2 regions of the Anoxybacillus eryuanensis genome follow, and region 1 is predicted to be linked to the other one. Evidence: a T-box and tRNA genes for the amino acid it is inferred to sense, from the RefSeq annotation. Region 1 holds a T-box; the other holds one or more tRNA genes.
What was found. The T-box of region 1 lies ahead of ileS (isoleucine--tRNA ligase). A T-box ahead of a tRNA ligase gene usually reads a tRNA of that ligase, here a tRNA-Ile.

Region 1 (3,427 bases):
TACGGATTAGTCGATATGGTTAGTCGAGGATTGTAATGGATATTTATCAACATTTTCGAAAAGAAGAGCATCATTTTATCGATCTCGTGTGCGAATGGAAGCGGCTTGTGACGGAACAGTACGCTCCGAAACTCACGGACTTTTTAACTCCGCGCGAACAACAAATCGTCCGCTCGATTGTCGGCAACAACGACGAGGTGCACGTTGCTTTTTTTGGCGGTTCATCATCTGTTGAACGAAAGCGTGCGCTATTATATCCGCCGTACATGCAACCGAATGAAGATGATTTTCAACTATCGTTGTTTTCCATTCGCTATCCGAAAAAATTTGTGACGCTCGGGCATCGTGATGTGCTCGGTGCCCTTTTGTCACTCGGTGTGAAGCGTGAAAAGTTTGGCGACATCGTCATCGTTGATGATGTCATTCAATTTGTGGTTGCTAAAGAAATTGCACCGTTTGTAAAAATGAACGTCACAGCGATTGGAAAAGCAAAAGTATCGTTAGAAGAACAACCACTTTCGCAACTTCTTGCTGTGAAAGAAGAATGGGAGGAAGAAACGTTTACTGTTTCTTCTTTGAGACTTGATGCGATTTTAGCCCAATGTTTCCGAATATCGCGTCAAAAAGCGCAAGCGCTTATTACTCAAAACTATGCAAAAGTAAATTGGAAAACGGTCGACCAAGCTCATATGGAGTGTCAAGAAGGGGATTTGCTTTCGTTGCGCGGCTATGGCCGCTGCCGATTGCAAGCGGTTGTGGGACAAACAAAAAAAGAAAAATGGCGCATCGTTGTCGAAAAAGCAAAATAAAAGCAGGATTTTCGCAAAACATGTCGAAACATACGGTACGTACATAAGATGGAGGTGGGCTACATGCCGTTAACGCCGTTAGATATTCATAATAAAGAATTTAGCCGAGGCTTTCGCGGATATGATGAAGATGAAGTAAATGAGTTTTTAGACCAAGTCATTAAAGATTACGAAATGATCTTGCGTGAAAAAAAACAGCTTGAAGAAAAAGTGAAAGAGCTGACAGAGCGACTCAACTACTTTACAAATATTGAAGAAACGTTAAATAAATCGATTTTAATCGCCCAGGAAACAGCAGAAGAAGTGAAGCGAAACGCGCAAAAAGAAGCGAAGCTCATCATTAAAGAGGCGGAGAAAAACGCAGATCGCATCATTAGTGAAGCGCTCGCTAAAACGCGGAAAATTGCGATGGAAGTGGAAGAATTAAAACGTCAAGCGAAAGTGTTCCGCAATCGTTTTAAAATGTTAATTGAAGCACAGCTCGATATGTTAAACAACGGCGATTGGGATCATTTATTAGATTACAAACTTGATGATGAAGCGGTGCAAGAAATAACCGAGTCTTGACGGATGGCATTGTTATTGCCTATAATATCGATTACAGTTATATCGCAAAAACGATGAAGGGGACAGTAGTTCTTTCATCAGCTTATTACAGCGAGCCGAGGGCGGTGGAAGCTCGGCATAAGCGAAAGAATGAACATCACCCCAGAGTTCCGTGCTGAACGAGTAGTAGGACACGGCGCGTCATTCCCGTTACGAATGTCGAGTGGACTATGTTTACATAGTCAATAAGGGTGGTACCGCGAGACCTTCTCGTCCCTTTTGGGCATGAGAAGGTTTTTTTATTTACATAAAAAGGAGGTAAACAAATGGACTACAAAGATACGTTACTTATGCCAAAGACCGATTTCCCGATGCGTGGAAATCTTCCGCAACGGGAACCACAAATGCAAGCGAAATGGGAAGAGATGGACATTTATCGTAAAGTGCAAGAGCGCACGAAAGATCGTCCGCTGTTTGTGCTGCATGATGGACCTCCGTATGCGAACGGCGACATTCATATGGGCCATGCGCTCAATAAAATTTTAAAAGATTTTATCGTGCGCTATAAATCAATGAGCGGTTATTGTGCCCCGTACGTGCCGGGATGGGATACGCACGGTTTACCAATTGAAACGGCGCTCGCGAAAAATAAAGGCGTCAATCGAAAAGAAATGAGCGTTGCCGAATTTCGCAAGCTATGCGAACAATATGCGTACGAGCAAATTGACCGCCAGCGCGAGCAATTTAAACGACTTGGTGTGCGCGGCGATTGGGACAATCCTTACATTACGTTAACGCCAGAATACGAGGCACAACAAATTAAAGTATTTGGCGAAATGGCGAAAAAAGGATTAATTTATAAAGGATTAAAACCTGTCTACTGGTCTCCATCGAGCGAATCGGCGCTTGCCGAAGCCGAAATTGAATATAAAGATAAACGCTCGCCATCGATTTACGTTGCATTCCCTGTCAAAGACGGAAAAGGGGTGCTTGAAGGCGATGAAAAAATCGTCATTTGGACGACAACCCCATGGACGATTCCAGCGAACTTAGGCATCGCTGTTCATCCACAGCTGCAATATAGCGTTGTTGAGGCAGACGGTGGCAAATACGTCGTTGCATCCGAGTTATTACAATCGGTGCAAAAAGAAATTGGCTGGGAACATGTCACTGTATTAAAAACAGTCAAAGGAAGCGAACTCGAATACGTCGTGGCGAAACATCCGTTTTACGACCGTGATTCGCTCGTCATTTGCGGCGAACACGTCACAACAGACGCCGGAACCGGTTGCGTTCATACGGCGCCAGGACACGGGGAAGACGACTTTATCGTCGGTCAAAAATACGGCCTTGGCGTTCTTTGCCCTGTCGATGAGCGCGGCTATATGACGGAAGAAGCGCCAGGGTTTGCCGGCATGTTTTACGATGACGCAAACAAAGCGATTACAGAAAAGCTACAAGAAGTAGGTGCTTTATTAAAACTATCGTTTATTACGCACTCATATCCGCACGACTGGCGGACGAAGCAACCGACGATTTTCCGTGCGACAGCTCAATGGTTTGCGTCCATTGATAAAATTCGCGATCAATTGTTACAAGCGGTCGAAGAAACAAAATGGGTGCCAGCATGGGGTGAAATTCGCATCCATAACATGATTCGCGATCGCGGTGACTGGTGCATTTCACGTCAACGTGCATGGGGAGTACCAATTCCAGTCTTTTATGCGGAAAACGGCGAGCCAATTATTACAGATGAAACGATTGAACACGTATCGAACTTGTTCCGCCAATACGGCTCAAATGTTTGGTTTGAACGTGACGCGAAAGAGTTACTGCCAGAAGGGTTTACGCATCCAGGTAGTCCGAACGGACGGTTTACGAAAGAAACGGACATTATGGACGTATGGTTCGACTCAGGTTCTTCTCATCAAGCGGTATTGGAAGAACGTGACGATTTACAACGTCCAGCCGATCTTTATTTAGAAGGGTCCGACCAATATCGCGGCTGGTTTAACTCGTCGCTTTCAACCGCAGTTGCGGTTACTGGAAAAGCACCGTATAAAGGCGTATTA
Region 2 (3,427 bases), on a different contig from region 1:
TCGCGAGGAGATTTAACGGTTGACGAACATATGTATTCGACGACGCCGGAGATCGATTCTCTTGCGCGTAGTTTTCAACGAATGTTGACGAGCATGAAAACGGTCATTCGTGAAATGAACGAAACAACAAAACAGTTAGCTATTACAGGAGGGGACTTAGAGCACGTCTCTGAACATATCATTGAATCAAACGATCAACTCATATCAGCTATTGCAACTGTAAAGCAAGGAGCAGAAGAAACGGCAAATGCTTCAGATGAAAGCATTCATCACGTGGATGAGATGAAAAAGAGGATGCAACATGTGTTAGCAAGTGTACAAAACATTTCAGCAAGTGCGACCGATATGAATGAATCATCGAAAGGTGGAGAAAAGCGACTGGCGCATTTAATTGCTGATATTCATTCATTTGCTGAGCAATTTAAAGAAGTAAATGATACGATTCAAAGTGTGAAACATCATTCTATGTTAATTACAAAAGTTGTCGATGTCATTCGTCAAATTGCCGAGCAAACGAAGTTGTTGGCGCTCAATGCAACTATTGAAGCCGCTCGTGCTGGTGAAGCAGGAAAAGGATTTGCAGTTGTCGCTACAGAAGTGAGAAAACTGGCGGAACATGCTTCAAAAGCAACGGAAGAAATTACGTCATCCATTTTTGCAATGGAAGAAGTATCGATTCATGCGACTAACCAGTTTCAAGGGATGGTGACGCATTTACAGCATCAGTTGGCTTCTGCAAATGAAGCGAAGCGTTCGTTTGACCATTTATTAAAAGAGATTCAGCGTGTCAATCGCAACGTGGCACAAATGGAAAGTGAATTAGAGCAGTTTCAGCAATTATTGCCTATGATCGAAACAGTCACAGTGGCGTTTGCTTCGGTTGCTCAACAAACGTTAGCAAGCGCGGAAGAAATGATGTCGGTCTCGTATGATCAAACGAAGCAAATGAACGACATGTATCGTGTTGGTGAACGATTAAACGAATTATCTCAGTCGCTATCTACACTAACTACAGCATTTAAATTGTGAGAAGCAGGCTCATTAGCCTGCTTCTTTCACGGAAGGAAGTTCTTTAATGGAAACGAACAAAATGGTGATAGAAACGAACCAATCTAACGCGACAGCGTATGGAACGACAATTTGTAATGCTTCCATAACGGTAAAAAAGATCGTTGCTAGTGTGATGGAGTAAGCGGAAAGGCTCCACATGTGGCGATATGAGCCACGTTTATTTAACGTGCCGCGAAAAATAAGACCGATAAATGCTAGGACGGTAACGTAAAGAAATTTGCTCGTACATGTGAAAAAGTATAAAACAAAAAACGATAGCGAAATGACGATAGGGAGTAACGATTGTAGCGTGCCCGTAAATTCATATACATCTTTGTTTGTAAAACGCTCCACTTGCATGACACTATACGGATATGATTGAACGTGTCCATTTGCCACAAGTGCAAATTCTTCTTTTAAAAACGCCACTGCATTTGTATAGCGTGCTACATCATCTGTTGTTAGTGTACCTGTGCTATCCAATAACATCGTCACGTCAGGACGTATAATCTCAATCGGTTCTTTTTCATTAGCTATCAATACGCCATCAACGACTTCAAAAGGAGGAAGTTCTTCGGTCAATAGTTGATGCGTTGAGCCGATCATTTTGTTTATACTTATCGTAAAGTAAATAGCAATCGGCAACGTCGCAATAAGCGATAAAAAGAACACGTAACTAATCGCCTTTCCGATCGGATGAAAGCGAAAGCGAGCAATATGTACAGGAGAATAAAGACTTTGTAATAATCGTTTCCACATCATCATTCACATCCTTTACGCATCATCATTTCTCATTCTACTTCTTTTTATGTTCGCTACACAACCATTTTGTTTCAAGTGTAACATGTATTGACGATATGTATCTTTTTTGATAAAATTACCATCGGATATAGTGGACCCTTAGCTCAGCTGGTTAGAGCGGACGGCTCATAACCGTCTGGTCGCAGGTTCGAGTCCTGCAGGGTCCATTTGCCTCGCTAAGTAAATTAGCGAGGTTTTTTTGCAAATAATTTGAAACATTCGTTTTATTTTGGTACTCTTAAAGTAGGTTCACTTATGAAACTTTTCTGTTTCTAAATATAATTTATCCGTTTCATTTGTGAACAATTACATAATAAATGAGGAGGAATGAAGTATGGCATTTGAACTACCACAATTGCCTTATGCTTACGACGCGTTAGAACCACATATTGATAAGGAAACAATGAACATTCATCACACAAAACATCATAACGCGTATGTAACAAACTTAAACGCAGCGCTTGAAGGTCATCCAGAATTGCAAAACAAAACAATTGAAGAGTTAATGGCTAATTTAGATGCAGTACCGGAAAACATCCGTACAGCTGTTCGTAACAATGGAGGGGGACATGCAAATCACTCGCTCTTTTGGACTATTCTCTCACCAAATGGTGGCGGTGAACCAACAGGCGAATTAGCTGAAGCGATTAATGCCACATTCGGTAGCTTTGAGAAGTTTAAAGAAGAATTTTCAAAAGCTGCAGCTACGCGCTTCGGTTCTGGTTGGGCGTGGCTTGTCGTCCATAACGGTCAACTTGAAGTAACAAGTACACCAAACCAAGATACACCATTAATGGAAGGTAAAACACCGATTTTAGGATTAGACGTGTGGGAGCATGCGTATTACTTAAAATATCAAAATCGCCGTCCAGATTATATTTCAGCGTTTTGGAATGTCGTGAACTGGGACGAAGTTGCGAAGCGCTACGCGGCGGCAAAATAATGATGAAGAGCTCGACAAATTTTGTCGGGCTCTTTTTGTATATCGCTATAAAAGAGTAGGCAAACTACTTGTCAAGAAAGGGAGTTTGCTTATGAACAGATGGAAACGAATCATCGCGCATATTCGCGCGCATCGACAATTGTTTCTTCTATTGGCGATTGGTGGATTGTATTCTTTAAGTATCGCTTTATCGAATACGTTTGTGAACGTATATGTTTGGAAAAAAGTAAACAGTTTTCATGCGCTAGGTGTGTACAATTTAGCAATCGTTACATGGCAGCCACTGGCGTTTATTGTTGCTGGGCAAATTGCGAAAAAGATTGATCGCGTCATTGTTTTACGAATGGGCGTTACGTTTTTAGCTCTCTTTTTTTTAGTTGTATTGTTTAGCGGAAATAAGGCGATGAACCATTTGTTTTTACTTGGCGGATTGCTAGGTGTTGGTTACGGTTTTTATTGGCTCGCATTTAACGTATTAACATTTGAAATTACTGAACCGAGCACACGTGATTTATTTAATGGATTACTTGGAGCGATGACGTCTGTGGCTGGAATGATTGGTCCACCACTGGCAGGATGGGTTATCGCTTCAAGTGAGAAGTTTACCGGGTATATGGCGATTTTTTTAGCTTC

Region 2: it encodes a tRNA-Ile, which carries the amino acid that the T-box ahead of ileS (isoleucine--tRNA ligase) is inferred to sense. The anticodon was not compared.

The regions. Positions count from the first base shown of each region.
Region 1 is NZ_JBPODS010000001.1:65,347-68,773, reverse strand. It holds gene HNQ84_RS00340 (YggT family protein) at 1-36, shown strand, start outside; gene HNQ84_RS00335 (YlmH family RNA-binding protein) at 36-809, shown strand; gene HNQ84_RS00330 (DivIVA domain-containing protein) at 873-1,376, shown strand; T-box leader at 1,421-1,636, shown strand; gene ileS (isoleucine--tRNA ligase) at 1,682-3,427, shown strand, end outside.
Region 2 is NZ_JBPODS010000003.1:97,423-100,849, reverse strand. It holds gene HNQ84_RS05085 (methyl-accepting chemotaxis protein) at 1-1,029, shown strand, start outside; gene HNQ84_RS05080 (DUF1189 domain-containing protein) at 1,042-1,815, opposite strand; tRNA gene HNQ84_RS05075 (tRNA-Ile) at 1,945-2,018, shown strand; gene sodA (superoxide dismutase SodA) at 2,186-2,794, shown strand; gene HNQ84_RS05065 (MFS transporter) at 2,886-3,427, shown strand, end outside.